Linked DNA regions of Thalassospira sp. TSL5-1. The protein of the gene in region 2 interacts with the protein of the main gene of each other region in a pairwise test. Links are inferred from orthologs where the notes say so. Each region holds a gene or a part of one and is shown on either strand. Other genes may lie near its edges.

Region 1 (7,581 bases), on a different replicon or contig from region 2:
GGGTTGATGGTGATTGAAACGCTTGATCATGCACTGGCACGCGGGGCGGTGCCGCTGGTGGAAATTACCGGTTATGGCACCAGTGCCGATGCCTATCATCTTACCGCCGGGCCGGAAGATGGCTCCGGTTGTGCGCTGGCGGTTCAGGCGGCCTTGCGCATGGCAAAACGCGCGCCGGCGGACATTGGCTATATCAATGCCCACGCCACCTCCACCCCGGTGGGGGATCAGGCAGAGGTCGCCGGGCTGCGCCGTGTATTTGGCGATGATTTGCCAAAAATTCCGGTTTCGTCCACCAAGTCGGCCATTGGGCATTTGCTGGGGGCTGCGGGCGGGGTGGAAGCCATTTTCACCGCCCTTGCCATTCGCGAAGGGATGTTGCCGCCCACCATTAATTTGCACAATGTTGATGACAGCATGCAAGACCTGGATTTTGTGCCCAATACCAGCCGCAAGGCCGACATCAAGCATGGCCTGTGCAACGGGTTTGGCTTTGGCGGGGTTAATGCGTCCTTGTTGTTAAGTGCGTATGAAGGTTAATTTTTAACCGCTAAAACTGCGTTTTATCGCCTTTCAAGAGGCCAGTCGGCGTTGTGCCGGGCTGGCCTTTTTGGTGTTTGTTTGGCGGGGACACGGCGCACAACAGCGCAATTTTGAATGCTTTCAAAATAGTTTTCCGGCTGGCTTGACAATTTTGGCGCTTGGGATATTTTCATCCATATAGAAAGGTAAACTTCGTAGATTACCTTTGTATTTGAAAGTGCCATCATGCCCTACAATCCGGAAAATCCCCTTTCGCCAACGGCCCTTGCCCTGGCAACCGACCTGCATGCCGTGCTGGGCCGTTTGCGCCGCAAATTGCGCAAACAGGCGCATTTGGGCGATTTGAACTGGACGCAAAAATGTGTGTTGCGCCATCTCGAAACCGATGGCCCGGCCACCGTGACCGTGCTTGCCCGAGCCGAAGGAATGCGCCCGCAATCAATGGGGCCGCATATTACCGCCCTGATCAAGGCCGGGCTGGTGGAAGGGACACCGGACCCCAATGATGGCCGCCAGACTTTGCTGTCTTTAACCCCATCCTGCCGGGAATGGATACAGGCCAGCCGCGCCTTGCGCGAAGACTGGCTGTATCATGTCATTCTGGATAATTTCTCGCAAAAGGAGCAACAAACCCTGGCGGAGGCCACCCGCCTTTTGCAACGCATGGTCGATGTTGACCGCTGAGCGTTTGATATCGGACTGCCGCCTTACAATACCTGCCTTTGCCTCTTTCTCTTTGCCGTGCCACTTGCCGTCTTTTACCCGCCGTTCGTGCGACCTTCCGTGACGTTTTGCCTCCTTTGATCTCGCCCCAACCAAAAAGGATTGCGCCCCATGTCTGTTACCGCCCTTGACCCCAAAACCGCCCTGATCGTGATTGATTTGCAAAAGGGTATTCTGGCTTATCCACTGGCCCATTCTGCCGATGATGTGCTGGCAAGGTCGGTGATGCTGGCGACTGAATTTCGGGCGCGTAACCTGCCGGTGGTGTTGGTTAATGTGGCGGGTATGGCACCGGGGCGGAACGAACAGCCCCCGCGCAGCGGGGATTTGCCGCCTGGATGGGCTGATTTGGCCGCTGAGCTTGATAGCTGCCCGACCGACCATAAAGTGACCAAGAAAAGCTGGGGGGCCTTTACCGGCACCGGCCTTGGCGATTATTTGGCCGGGCAGGGGATAACACAGGTGGTGTTGTGCGGCATTGCGACGAGCATTGGTGTGGAATCCACCGCCCGCCAGGCGCATGAACTGGGTCTTAACGTCGCCCTGGCGACTGATGCCATGACGGACATGAGCCATGAGGCCCATGTTAACAGTGTGACGCGCATTTTCCCGCGCCTGGGCGAAACTGGCACAACCGATGAAATTCTGGCCTGCCTGGAACAAGAAGGGGGCCGGAAATGACATTCCCCGAAAAATGGTCCCGGAAGTTCCGGGCCAATCATTACTCCGCCCGATTATGGGGGGACGTAAAATGAAAAATCCGATGCGCGGAACCTTCCGCTCGCTGGCGGTGTATAATTACCGGGTGTGGGCGTCTGGCTCGCTTGTGTCCAATACCGGCACCTGGTTGCAGCGCACCGCCCAGGACTGGATTGTCCTGACCGAACTGACCGATCATAATTCAACGGCGGTCGGCATTGTCATGGGCCTGCAATTTGGCCCGCAGCTTTTGATGTTGCCCTTTACCGGCTTTGCTGCCGACTATTTTGACCGGCGCAAATTGCTGATGGTGACACAGTTTTTAATGGGGCTGTTGGGGTTGGGTCTTGGCTTGCTCACCATTAGCGGCCTTGTCGAACTTTGGCATGTTTATGTGTTTGCCTTTTTGCTGGGCTGTGTGGCTGCCTTTGATGCGCCCGCCCGGCAAACCTTTGTTTCCGATCTGGTGCCCGAAAGCTTCCTGTCCAATGCCATTGCGCTGAACTCCACATCGTTTAATGCCGCCCGCATGATTGGCCCGGCGGTGGCCGGGGTTTTGATTGCGGTGGTGGGGACCGGCTGGGTGTTTTTGCTCAATGCCGCCTCCTTTGCCGGGGTACTGACATCGCTGGTTCTGATCCGTCGGGAAGATTTGAATGTGACGCGCAGGCCCCTGCGCGGGCGGGGCAACCTGGTGGGTGGTTTTCGCTATGTTGCCGGGCGGCCTGACATTGTGGTGATCATGTTGATGCTGTTCTTGATCGGCACATTTGGTTTGAACTTCCCCATCTTTATTTCAACAATGGCGGTGACGGTGTTTCATTCCGGTGCCGGGCAGTTCGGGATGCTGTCATCACTGATGGCGGTGGGCACGGTGATGGGGGCGTTGTTTTCAGCCCAGCGGGCAACACCGCAAATTGGCCTGCTGTTTTATGGCGCACTGGTTTTTGGCCTGGCCTGCATCCTTGCCGCCGTCATGCCCAGCTATGGCCTGTTTGGCGCATCGCTGGTGGTGATTGGCATGGCGGCACTGGTGTTTTTAAGTTCCAGCAACGGGTTGATCCAGCTTTCAACCGATCCAATGATGCGCGGGCGTGTCATGGCGATACGTATGGCGATTGTGATGGGCGGAACGCCGATTGGTGCGCCCATTGTGGGCTGGGTGGCGGACCATTACGGGCCGCGCTGGGCGCTGGGTGTTGCCGCAGTTTCGGGTATTGCGGCGGCGCTGGTGGCGCTGGTTTATTTGTTCAAATATCGCGAAATGCGCTTTCGCCGTGTTGATGGGCGCTGGCGGATTTTGGTTAACGAGGCCCCGAAGGTGACACTCGCGGCTGAATAACAAGTCATTCCATTATGAAAAAAGGGCAGGCCGAACATCATCCGGTCTGCCCTTTTGCTGTGGATAAATCACCACGCCGGTTTATTCGGCCGCGTCGCTGATTTCGTAAGGCGGTTTTTCCAGCCCGGCGGGGGAGCGGGTGAAAATTTCAAAACCATCATCCGTCACACCCAGCGAATGTTCAAACTGGGCGGAAAGTTTGCGGTCCCGCGTCACCGCCGTCCAGCCATCGGACAGCACCTTGCATTCATAGGTGCCCTGGTTGATCATCGGTTCGATAGTAAAGATCATGCCAGGTTCCAGCACCAGCCCCTGGCCCGGCTTGCCATAATGCAGGATATTTGGTGCATCGTGGAACACTTGGCCCAAGCCATGCCCGCAAAAATCGCGCACCACCGAAAAGCGTTCGGATTCCGCATAGGATTGAATGGCATGGCCAATATCGCCCAGCGTTGCGCCCGGCTTAACCACGTTAATACCGCGCCACAGGGCCTCGTAAGTCACATCAACCAGGCGCTGCGCCATGACCTTGGGCGTACCGGCAATGTACATCCGGCTTGTATCGCCATACCAGCCATCAAGAATGACGGTGACATCAATATTCATGATGTCGCCATTTTGCAGCTTTTTATCGCCGGGAATGCCGTGGCACACGACATGGTTGATTGATGTGCAGGTCGATTTGGGAAACCCGCGATAGCCCAGGCAGGCCGAAACCGCACCATGATCGCGAATATACTGATCGCACAAATCATCAAGCTTGCCGGTGGTGACACCGGGGACGACATAGGGGGTAATGAAATCCAGAACTTCCGCAGCCAGCTTGCCAGCGGCGCGCATCCCTTCAAAGGCTTCGGGGCCGTGAATTTTAACTTTTCCGTTTGCCAACCGAATTCTCCTTGTGTTGGCGGTCCTTATGGGGGCAACCCATTTTCATCAATTTGTTTTGCAGCCTACTGAAATAATCGTTGTCCGTCCAATAAGCAAGGATTGCACTGCATGGCTGCCCGTACATTATACGCCAGAGATTGAACATCAGCATACCATGCCTGCGATATGGCCTTCAGGCTTTGTTCTGTGTCATGTTTTGGCTGTCGAAACGCAAATTATGATGCGCTGGCAACGTTTCACCGGTGTTTCAGGCTGCTTTACCGGGCAAAATCGGGCGCTTTTGATTGACTGTGACGGATATCGTATCGATTAGGCAGTCATAGGCGATGGCTTCCACCCCGTTTTGGGTGGCGCTGGCAAAACGTGCGGCATAATGCGGGTCGATGTCGGAGGCCAGGGTGAAGGCGGCGCAATCGGTACGCTGGATCAGATAAAACATGACCGCGCGGTGGCCCTGGGCGACCATTTCTGCCATTTCATCAAGGTGCTTTGCCCCGCGCTTGGTCACCGCATCGGGAAATTCGGCAAGGCCGGGTACGGCTTCATCGCGTTTGAGATGCACATTCTTGACCTCGACATAACAAAGGCCCCTTTGCGGGTCGGACAGCAAAATATCAATGCGTGAATTCTGGCCGTATTTAACCTCGCGTTTCAGGGTTTCATAGCCTGCCAGTTCCGGGATTTTGCCGGTCAAAATGGCTTCTTCAACAATGGCATTGGGGTGCGCTGTATTGATGCCAACCATTGCATCGCCCACCTGGCAAAGCTCCCAGCTATATTTCAATTTGCGCTTTGGATTATCCGATGTGGAAAGCCACACCGAAATCCCGGCATCCTTCAGGCCTGTCATCGCACCCGGGTTGGCGCAATGCGCGGTGACGGTTTCGCCGCTATCAAGTTCAATATCGGCCAGAAAACGTTTGTATCGCTGGATCAGTTTGCCGTGAAGAAGCGGGCTGGGCAGGTGCATGATCGGCCTTTCGGTATTCAGTCCTGACAGGGGCTGTCAATATTGCTGGCAGTTTGGACTGCCAATTTCACGGCATTTGCGTCATATATCAAGCCCCTGCTGCCTCCCAAGAATTAAAAGGGTTGAGATGCGCGATAGCCTTCGCCGGAAAATGATCGAAATTTGCGACCGTAAAATCGCGCAGAAAGGCCCCGATGTTGGCCAGTCATTTTATGCGTTTTTCGCCAATCGCAATAACGACCCCGACCTTTTGATGGAAGCGGCCAGTTGGTGGATAAAAACCCACCAACTTGATCATTTTGAAAAGGCCGTCAAAATCCGCGATATGTTGGAACGCGGGCATTAAAATTTAGGCCCTAATTGGCGGGTTTGGGCTTGTCGGGAACATCACCTAGAAAATCCACCAGGCTGACCTGGCCGCTGCCGCGCCGCAACGGTTTGGGCTGGCTTTCATCCGGGGCCCAGGCCGTCAGATAAACCACCTGAAAGGTGGCATTGATGCGGCCATCGGGGCGGGCGTGGCGTTCATGGTAAATGGCGGCTGCACGCGCCAGCGTTGATGCCCTGGTAAATTTTTTGCTGCGTTTTAAAATCAGGTTGCTTTCGCCCATGCCTGATAAATCCCGCATCAGTTTCAGGGCGTCGGGGTAATCCACCGTGATTTCATCAATATCCACCACCGGCAGGGCAAAGCCGCTGCGCTGAAGCAGGGCCCCGGCATCGCGCACATCGATAAAGGGCGAAACGCGGGGCGAAACGCCGCCTTCTTCTTCGGCCTCTGCGGTCATTAAGGCGTCGCGCAAATCCTTCAGGGTTTCGCCCCCCAGCATCGATGCCAAAAAGAACCCGTCGGGTTTTAAGGCCTGGCGTGCCTGTATCAGCATACCGGGCAAATCATTCACCCAATGCAGCGACAGGTTCGATAAAATCAGATCCAGCGACCCATGCGCAAAGGGTAAAAATTCCTCGTCTGCGACCAGGGTGGGGCGCTTTGGCAGCTTGGCTTGCGCATTGCGGGCATATTTAAACGATATGTCAGACTGAAAAAGTGTTTCAATGCCACCGCGCTTGCCCACAATCTGGCCCAGCTCGCCACTATGGCAGCCAAGGTCGAGTGCGATGGGGAATTTGCGGGTGGTATCATCCAGCCTGTCTGCCAGCCGTTCGGCGGTTTCGGCAAACAGAAAATTGTAATCCTGTGACCGTGTTGCCGCGCGGTCGCGGCGCAGCTTTAAAAGACGGCGATCAAACACCGTGATCGGATCGCTCATTGCGGGCTCCGTTATGCGGGAATTGCCATGTTGGCCCCTTAAATAGACCGGCCCGCCTATTGGTGCAATGATCATCCCAACGCACCGGCCCTGCAAGCCCGTTTGGGCGGCAGGACCGTGACGAATGAAAAGCCAATACGAATAATTGTGATGCGTCATCACCCGTGCTTAACTGTGCCAGTAGGGACCAGTTGGGATGTGAGAAACATAGGGCGCATAAATACAGGGCAGGTCGCATTTTGGGGAAGATCACGACAGGCAAAGCGGATAATCGCGTGTTACGGCGGCTTGGCCTGGTTGCCTGGCAGGCGGTTTTGCGCGGGTTGTTACCGGCGCGGTGTGGCGGGTGCGGCGCAATTGGCGATGTGCCCCATGCCCTGTGTGCCAATTGCTGGTCGGCCCTGCGTTTTGTCGCCCCGCCTTTTTGTGCCTGTTGCGGCTATCCGTTTGAATTGATGCCGTCTGAAATGCTGTCGTCTGATTATGAGGATGGCGAAGATGATGAGCGGGATGTGAACCACCAGGCCGATATGTTTGGCGGGGCCATAAAGGCGCGCGACCAAATCGCCACAGGGGTGGATTACGGCAAGGGTGTTTTGTGTGGCCCGTGCCTGCGCCATATTCCGCCTTATGACCGCGCCCGGGCGGCCCTGATTTATGATGATGGCAGCCGGGATTATATTTTACGTTACAAACATGGCGACCGCACCGATTTAACCCCGCTTCTGGCCCGCTGGATGTGGCAGGCCGGGCTGGATTACTGGGAAAATGCCAGCCTTTTGGTGCCGGTGCCACTGCATCGCAGCCGGTTATTGATGCGGCGTTATAACCAGTCGGGCCTGTTGGCGGCGGCCCTGTCGCGCCAGACCGGCATTGCATTTGCGCCGGATTTGATCACGCGCAAACGCAAAACCCGCAGTCTGGCAGGGCTGGGCCGTGCATCGCGCCAGCGCGAGGTGCAGGGGGCCTTTGCTGTGTCAGACCGGCGAGCAGAAAAATATCAGCTGAAGGGGGCCAAGGTGGTGTTGGTCGATGATGTTTTAACCACCGGGGCGACGGCAGCGGCCTGTGCGCGGGCGTTAAAACGGGCCGGAGCCATGCAGGTGGACCTGATCACAATTGCGCGGGTCATACGCTGACGA
Region 2 (7,546 bases):
CGCCCTGAAGGCCGGAAAATGACGGCTTTTGGGGCGTTTGGGCTATTTGGACGACCATATCACCCTATTCCAGCCGGATTATCGCCACCAATCAAGGATAGTATCCCAAAATTGATACTAAACTAGAACTAAAATTAACGCCGGAAAAATCCGGCAGATTGGTTGGATTGATACAATGGGCAAGAAACTGTTCCGCGTTTATGTTGCGGTCAGTCTGGACAGCTATGTCGCACGGTCAAATGGTGCGGTGGACTGGCTGGATGATTATGACCCGGCAGAATTTGACTTTGAAGCCTTCCTGGACCGGGTGGGCACGCTGATCATTGGTCGGCGCACCTTTGATCAGGTGATGTCTTATGGCGAATGGCCCTATGGGGATCGCCGCACGATTGTGCTGACCTCACACCCCCTGGGCGAGGATGCACCTGAAAATACCGTTGCCTTTGGCGGTAGCCTGATCGAGTTGACCGATGCCTTGCGCAATGAGCGTTTGGACAATGGCGATGTCTGGATTGTGGGTGGGGCCAGCGTGATCAATCAATTCATGTATGCAAATATGGTTGATAAGCTCGATATGTTTGTCATTCCGGTTGTTTTGGGCGACGGAATTGCCCTGTTTGACAAGGATAACGGCCATCTGCGCCCCAAACCGATTTCAACCCACATCTATGAATCTGATGTGGTGAAAATGGAATATCGGTTGAAATAAATACAGTGTCACTGTCCCGTCGGAATACTGTCAGGAATGACCCGTACCCGGTCTGATCGGAGGATCAAGACCGGGTTTCCGACTTTTAAGTTTTCGCTGTTGGTTTGCACTATTGCAATTATTTGACCGTTGTCCTGCTGTACAATGTACTCGAAAGCTCCGCTTTCGGATAATGATTGTTCTGCGATGCTTCCTGCTACTCCGCCAACAACAGCACCTCCGATGGCACCTATTATATTGGCTCTGCTGCTGCCTCCAAGGTATGAACCTGCAACAGCGCCACTTCCCGCCCCTGCAGTCATTCCAACACCTGAGCTTTCGCCAGAAATTTTGACTTCACGTATAGCTAAGATTTTGCCCTTCATAACAGTGGCAGCACGTCCCATTTGGGCGCGAGAATATGTTGAAGCATCTGGGGTCTGAACACACGACCCTAGTGATAAAGCTAGAATATAAATGGCTGAGTATATTGGTTTCATTCTAATTTTTAGCGCAATTTTCTTTGGTTGTGGTGACAAAGACAGAATCTTTTAGAAGCTGGTCGATATTGTCCGATACCATTTTATTGATATTGGCAAAAAATACGTCCGCAACAACGAACTTTGACGCGTTGAATTTCACAGTGTAATTATTATCGAATAAGGTTTTTTGGTCCTTTGTTCTGCGCAAGATATAGCGAACATCGGTAATATAGTCGACTGAATACCCTAGGCTATCAGTTGCAAAATCATTGACTTCGCCATCCAAAGTACAATTTTTACTTTGAATTGACATGTTTGCTTGCCGCATCTCTCGTCGTACAGCGTTTGCGAAGTATGTACCAACGTCTTCAGTTAGATAAACATGGCCTGCGGCAGTTTCTCTAATTTCATTTTGGGCTACGCCTTCTCTCGGGAAATAACTGAAGTTATTAACTTCAACGGCAGCGTTAATTTCGCTAGAAGTGGTAGGCTGATACGGTGGAAGCGATAGTTTTGCTGAACAAGCAGCTAATGTGGTTAGCGATAATAACGCTGTAAGAATTTTGTACATAGATTTTCCCCAAGACTTAACATCGGAGAAAAATTTCGCAATTTTATGTTTAAGTTACAACTAAATTTTTTTGATTTTTGAGTTATTTTTGGGGTTTTTAAAAGTTATTATTCCCGATGATAGGGATGGTTGGTTTGAATGGCGTGGGCGCGAAAAAGCTGTTCAGCAATCAGGGCGCGCACCAGCATATGGGGCCAGGTGGCTTTGCCGAGCGACCACAGGGCGTTTGCCCGGGCCTTGAGGGCATCGCCGTGACCGTCGGCACCGCCAATGGCAAAGGCAATGTTGCCGCCATACTGGTCGATCCAGCCTTCGAGTTTTTTGGCAAAATCGATGGAGCCATATTCGCGGCCCCGTTCATCCAGGGCGATCAGAAAGGCATTTTCCGGGATCACCCCTAGAAGCAATTCTGCCTCGCGGGCTTTTAGCTGGGCTGGCGGCAGTTTTTTCTTTTCTTCGACTTCACGCAGGGCAAAGGGCCAGCGCAGGCGGGCGATGTAATGATCAAACAGGTCCTTTTCCGGGCCTGCCTTGATACGGCCTACAGCGGCAAGGGTGATTTGCATGCGTGTGGTCGTCCGTTTGGGGGGATCAGAAAGCCCGGTTTTAGTGCCTGGCGAAGAAGGGTATGGGGGGGCTTAGCTTTGAAAGCCAGCTATTTTTGCGCGATAAAAACACAAGGCCCAGGCCAAACAGGCCATGACGGGCTGTATGGTTATATCTGAAGAATGGCGGATGGCCCGGCATCACGCCGGGCACAAGGCCAAACCTGCCAATCAGTAAAGACGGGCAGCCTGCTGTTTCAGAGCCGGGTTTTCAACGCCCCACATCTGTTCGATGTTGTAAAAAGCGCGGACTTCCGGGCGGAACAGATGAATGATGACATCACCGGCATCAACCAGAACCCAGTCACCCTGTTCGGTGCCTTCGGCCGCTGCGCGGCCCTGCCCGGCATTTTTCAGGGCTTCGACAATATGTTCCCCCATCGAGGCAACCCGGCGCGAGCTGGAGCCTGATGCGATAATCATATAATCGGCCATTGCCGTTTTGTCGGTCAGATCAATGGTTACAAGATCTTCGGCCTTGTCATCGTTCAAGGTTTCCTGAATGAGCGCAAGCAGTTCGCTTGGTGTCAGGCTTTTTTTCACAGTAATTATAGTCGCCACCTTAATTTGGGGTGGATGTTCGCCGCTATCACGTTGCGGACATAAAACACCCACAGGTCAAACCTGCCACCGGCCTTCGGCACGAATTGCCGTTGAAGAAGCCGGATGGCGCCGTATCGGCAGGTAAACCCAAGCTGGTGTATCCATATCGGCCAGCAGACCTGCCTTTTCTGCGGCAATGCGCCAGCGTTCCATACGCTTTGCCGCCGTGCCACGCAATGCCTTATTAGAATAACCCTCGCGATCAAGAACCGCAATGGGCGCGCAATGAATCAGCTTTTGCCAGAATTTCCAGCGATGAAACTGAGCCAGGTTGTCCGCCCCCATCAGCCAGACAAATCGCGTTTGGGTAAAACGCCGCTGCAAGGCTGCAAGTGTGTCGGCCGTATAGCTTGTCCCCAGCTGTGTTTCAATTGCAGAAACGACAATGCGGGGATGTTGTGCAATCAATTCGGCGGAATCAAAGCGTGCATCCTGCCCTGCCATACCCTCGCGGGACTTGAGCGGGTTCTGCGGCGATACCAGCCACCACACTTCATCCAGCTCCAGACGCTTCAATGCCTCAAGTGAGATATGCAAATGCCCCTCGTGGGCGGGGTTGAAAGACCCGCCCAGTAATCCGACTCGGGGTGGGGCATTGTGGCGGCGCGGAATGCGAAGCGTCATCACGGGCGGGTTTGCCCGGTGCCGCGCACCACATATTTATAGCTGGTCAGCTGTTCAACCCCGACCGGGCCGCGCGCATGCAGCTTGCCGGTTGAAATGCCAATTTCCGCCCCCATGCCAAATTCGCCACCATCGGCAAACTGGGTAGAGGCATTAACGATGACAATCCCGCTATCCACACCATTCAGGAAGGCCTGGGCGGCGCTGGCATCTTCGGCCAGGATGGCATCGGTATGGTGGGAGCCGTAATGATTGATGTGATGGATGGCATCCTTCACCCCATCAACCGTTTTGATCGACACAATTGCATCCAGATATTCGGTTGACCAGTCTTCCTCACTTGCCGGTTTGATGCTGTCATCCAGGCGGCAAACGGTTTCATCACCGCGCATTTCACAACCCGCATCTTTTAAGCCGGAAATGACAGCAGGCAGCAGGGTTTCAACAGCGTCGCGATCAATCAGAATGGTTTCGGTTGACCCACAAACCCCCACGCGGCGCATTTTGGCATTCAGCACAATGTTGCTGGCTTTTGCCGGGTCGGCACTGGCATGGATATAGGTGTGGCACAGCCCTTCGAGATGTTTGAACAGCGGAATGCGGCTTTCATCGGTGATGCGCTGAATAAGGGACTTGCCCCCACGCGGCACAATAACATCGATATAATCGGATAGTTTCAGCATTTCGCCCACAGCGGCCCGGTCTGTGACCGGGATCATCTGAATGCAGGCTTCGGGCAGGCCGGCTTTGATCACGCCCTGCTGCATGCAGGCAAAAATTGCGCGCGATGAATTAAAACTTTCAGACCCACCGCGTAAAATCGCGGCATTGCCGGATTTCAGGCACATCGCGGCGGCGTCGGCGGTGACATTGGGGCGGCTTTCATAAATGATACCGATCACACCCAGGGGCACACATACACGCGCAATATCCAGCCCGTTATGGTCCGGCGTCCAGCGGGCCATTTCGCGGCCAACAGGGTCGTTTTGTTTGGCAACGTCTTCAACGCCCTTTGCCATTGCTTCAATCCGGGCCGGGGTTAGTTCCAGCCGGTCCAGCAGGGCGGCGGTCAGGCCTTTTTGACGGCCACCTTCCATATCAAGGGCATTGGCGGCCAGGATAGTGTCGGCGTTCTCGCGGATCAGGCTGGCAGCATAGTTCAGGGCATCAATTTTTGGCTGTGACGGGACCTGGGCCAAAATCAGGGCTGCATCGCGTGCGGCGATACCGATGCGAAGCATCAATTGTTGAATGTCCTGGTTTTCGGTGCTGGCAAGTGCCGTCATGGTCCTGTTTCCGTCTTTGGGCAGCGCCTTTTGTGGCGGTGTCATCGTAAATTGTAAAATCGTCAACAAATTAGCAACATAGTCCGGCCCGTCCTGAACTGCAATCACCTTGGTGGGGGCAAACCATGCGGTTTATTACGGATATAAACTGTGTGCTTTTTTCGCGTTTTACGATTGAAAAGCCTTACCCCTTTGGTGGTTGCTCTGCTAACGTGTCCGCTCGGGTTTGGCAGTGGCCCTTTGGCTGCTGCGAATAATAGGGAATATGGTGACGGCATTTTGCCCAGTCCATAACTGCCCCCGCAACTGTAAGTGCTGGTTGCTTCCTTGATGTCACTGGGAAACCCCGGGAAGGCGGAATAGCAACAATCGGCACAAGTCAGGAGACCTGCCCGAATTTTTATCACTGACAGTGCCGGTTTCCCGGCCTGTCCATGCACGGTGGGTGCAAGAAAGGAAATTGTCATGCATATTGAACCTGGCGTTGTTGACGGCGCCAAAATCGCCCTGAGTTATGCTACTGCAACCGGCGCGGTGGGTGTTGCCGGTAAAATGGCCGTCGATACGATCAAGCGCGATGGTCTGGGCTCGCTTCTGGTGCGCAGTGTCATTACCACATTGCTGGTTTTTGTCTTTTTTGAAGTGTTGCCGCATCACCCGGTTGGGGTGTCGGAAGTGCACCTTATATTGGGCTCCACCCTGTTTCTGATTTTCGGGGCGGCCCCGGCGGCCATTGGTCTGGCACTGGGGCTTTTGCTGCAGGGCGTGTTTTTTTCCCCGTTCGATTTGCCGCAATACGGCATCAACCTGACGACACTTTTGGTGCCGTTATTTGCGATGGGTGCACTTGCCCATAAAATCATCCCGGCCAAAACCGCCTATAAGGATGTGTCCTATGTGCAGGCGCTGGCACTGTCGACCTCCTATCAGGGTGGCATTGTGTGTTGGGTGGCGTTTTGGGCGTTTTATGGTCAGGGTTTTGGGGCGGCCAATATCGCCCATGTTGCCAGCTTTGGTGCGGCTTATATGACGGTTGTGCTGGTGGAGCCGCTGATCGACCTTGCTGTGCTGGCGGTTGCCAAGTCGCTTTATCGTTTCCGCGATAGCGGTGTGTTTGATCGCCGCCTTTATGGTTCGGCGCAATAAGTCGTACTCCTGCACTGCCTGTTTTGGGCGTTCCCTGTCTGGCAGGGGACGCCTTTTTTGTATTTGCCTGCCCGACAAGACAGCCTGTTTGCAGGATGTTCATATTGTGATGCTTGCCAAATTGCGCTTTACGGGCCATTTGTGAGGCACGGGTATAGGGAAATTTTACCAAAGTACATTTTAGTGTGGCTTAAAACCCATATCGGGGACGGGGATAAAAGGAAAAAGATGTGAAAAAATCGGATGCCAAAGAATCATCCGCCCGTGCTGATCTGGGTGTGATTAAAACCTTTTTGCCCTATTTGTGGCCCAAGGGCGAAAACGAATTAAAGATACGTGTCGTTGTTGCACTGTTGTTCCTGGTCGGCGCAAAGGTTGCCAACGTTTATGTGCCGGTATTGTATAAATATGCTGTTGATGCCCTGGGCGGAGGTAAAGGAGCCGCAGCAGGCAGTGCGGCCGCATTGGTGACGGTGCCGGTTAGTCTGATTATCGGCTATGGCCTGGTGCGGGTGTTATCCTCTGCTTTTGGCGAAATTCGCGATGCGGTGTTTGCCAAGGTCGCCCAGCGGGCCATTCGCAATTCCGCCCTAAGCGTATTTGACCATCTTCATGCGCTGTCCCTGCGGTTCCATTTGGACCGGCAGATGGGGGGGCTTTCGCGCGCTATTGAGCGCGGGGTGAAGGGCATTGAATTTCTTCTGTCCTTCATGCTGTTTAACATTTTGCCCACCCTGCTTGAGATCGTGATGGTTTCGATCATCCTGTGGGCGCTTTATGATGTCTGGTTCGCGCTGATCACGTTTGTCACCATCGTGATTTACATTGCCTTCACACTGATCGTGACCGAATGGCGCATGAAATACCGTCGCGAGATGAACCAGCGCGATGATGAAGCCAATACCAAGGCCATTGACAGCCTGATAAATTATGAAACCGTCAAATATTTCAGCAACGAAGCCCATGAATCATCACGCTATGACCACGCCTTGCGCGGTTATGAGGTGGCGGCGGTCAAATCGCAGGAATCCCTTTCCAAGCTGAATATTGGCCAGGGGGCGATTATTGCCGTCGGACTGGTTTTGAACATGCTGCTGGCCGCAAACGGGGTTAAAAATGGCAATATGACAGTGGGTGACTTCGTGCTGGTCAATACCTACCTGTTGCAGCTGTATATGCCGCTGAACTTTTTGGGCTTTGTGTACCGGCAGATCAAACAGTCGCTGACCGATATGGAGCGGATGTTTTCGCTGCTTGATGTGGACCGGGAAGTCGAGGATCGGGCATCGGCAAAACAACTGGTTTGCAGCGAGGCAACGGTGCGTTTTGAAGACGTGCATTTTGCCTATAATCCTGACCGCGAAATTTTAAAGGGTGTCAGTTTTGAAGTGCCGGCGGGTAAAACCGTGGCCGTGGTAGGCCCCAGCGGGGCGGGCAAATCAACCCTGACCCGGTTGATGTTTCGGTTTTACGATGTATCAAGCGGCCGCATCACCATTGACGGGCAGGATATTCGCGATGTGAGCCAGGGCTCGCTGCGG

What was found.
Region 1: the proteins of LF95_RS00995 (region 2) and sfsA interact in binary tests that used the Escherichia coli proteins (3 or more experiments, as listed by UniProt). The link is inferred for Thalassospira sp. TSL5-1 from one-to-one orthologs.

The regions. Positions count from the first base shown.
Region 1 is NZ_KV880638.1:1,516,653-1,524,233, forward strand. Bases 3,308-6,223 are described here. They hold sfsA (DNA/RNA nuclease SfsA), read right to left. Parts: upstream 5,169-6,223; coding sequence 4,446-5,168; downstream 3,308-4,445. Other genes in these bases: map (type I methionyl aminopeptidase), read right to left, coding at 3,389-4,195; LF95_RS16550 (DUF6500 family protein), read left to right, coding at 5,296-5,514; LF95_RS16555 (methyltransferase domain-containing protein), read right to left, coding at 5,525-6,223. In the rest of the region: fabF (beta-ketoacyl-ACP synthase II), read left to right, coding at 1-540; LF95_RS16525 (MarR family winged helix-turn-helix transcriptional regulator), read left to right, coding at 769-1,227; LF95_RS16530 (isochorismatase family protein), read left to right, coding at 1,378-1,947; LF95_RS16535 (MFS transporter), read left to right, coding at 2,018-3,307; more of LF95_RS16555, read right to left, coding at 6,224-6,439; LF95_RS16560 (ComF family protein), read left to right, coding at 6,715-7,578. UniProt on the Escherichia coli protein: Binds to DNA non-specifically. Could be a regulatory factor involved in maltose metabolism.
Region 2 is NZ_KV880637.1:204,917-212,462, forward strand. What follows is about bases 2,717-5,597. They hold LF95_RS00995 (glutamate-5-semialdehyde dehydrogenase), read right to left. Parts: upstream 4,860-5,597; coding sequence 3,573-4,859; downstream 2,717-3,572. Other genes in these bases: rsfS (ribosome silencing factor), read right to left, coding at 2,717-2,889; LF95_RS00990 (nicotinate-nucleotide adenylyltransferase), read right to left, coding at 2,965-3,573; LF95_RS01000 (energy-coupling factor ABC transporter permease), read left to right, coding at 5,325-5,597. In the rest of the region: LF95_RS00965 (dihydrofolate reductase family protein), read left to right, coding at 176-709; LF95_RS00970 (hypothetical protein), read right to left, coding at 718-1,074; LF95_RS22705 (hypothetical protein), read right to left, coding at 1,190-1,741; 23S rRNA (pseudouridine(1915)-N(3))-methyltransferase RlmH, read right to left, coding at 1,849-2,307; more of rsfS, read right to left, coding at 2,518-2,716; more of LF95_RS01000, read left to right, coding at 5,598-6,005; LF95_RS01005 (ABCB family ABC transporter ATP-binding protein/permease), read left to right, coding at 6,236-7,546. UniProt on the Escherichia coli protein: Catalyzes the NADPH-dependent reduction of L-glutamate 5-phosphate into L-glutamate 5-semialdehyde and phosphate. The product spontaneously undergoes cyclization to form 1-pyrroline-5-carboxylate.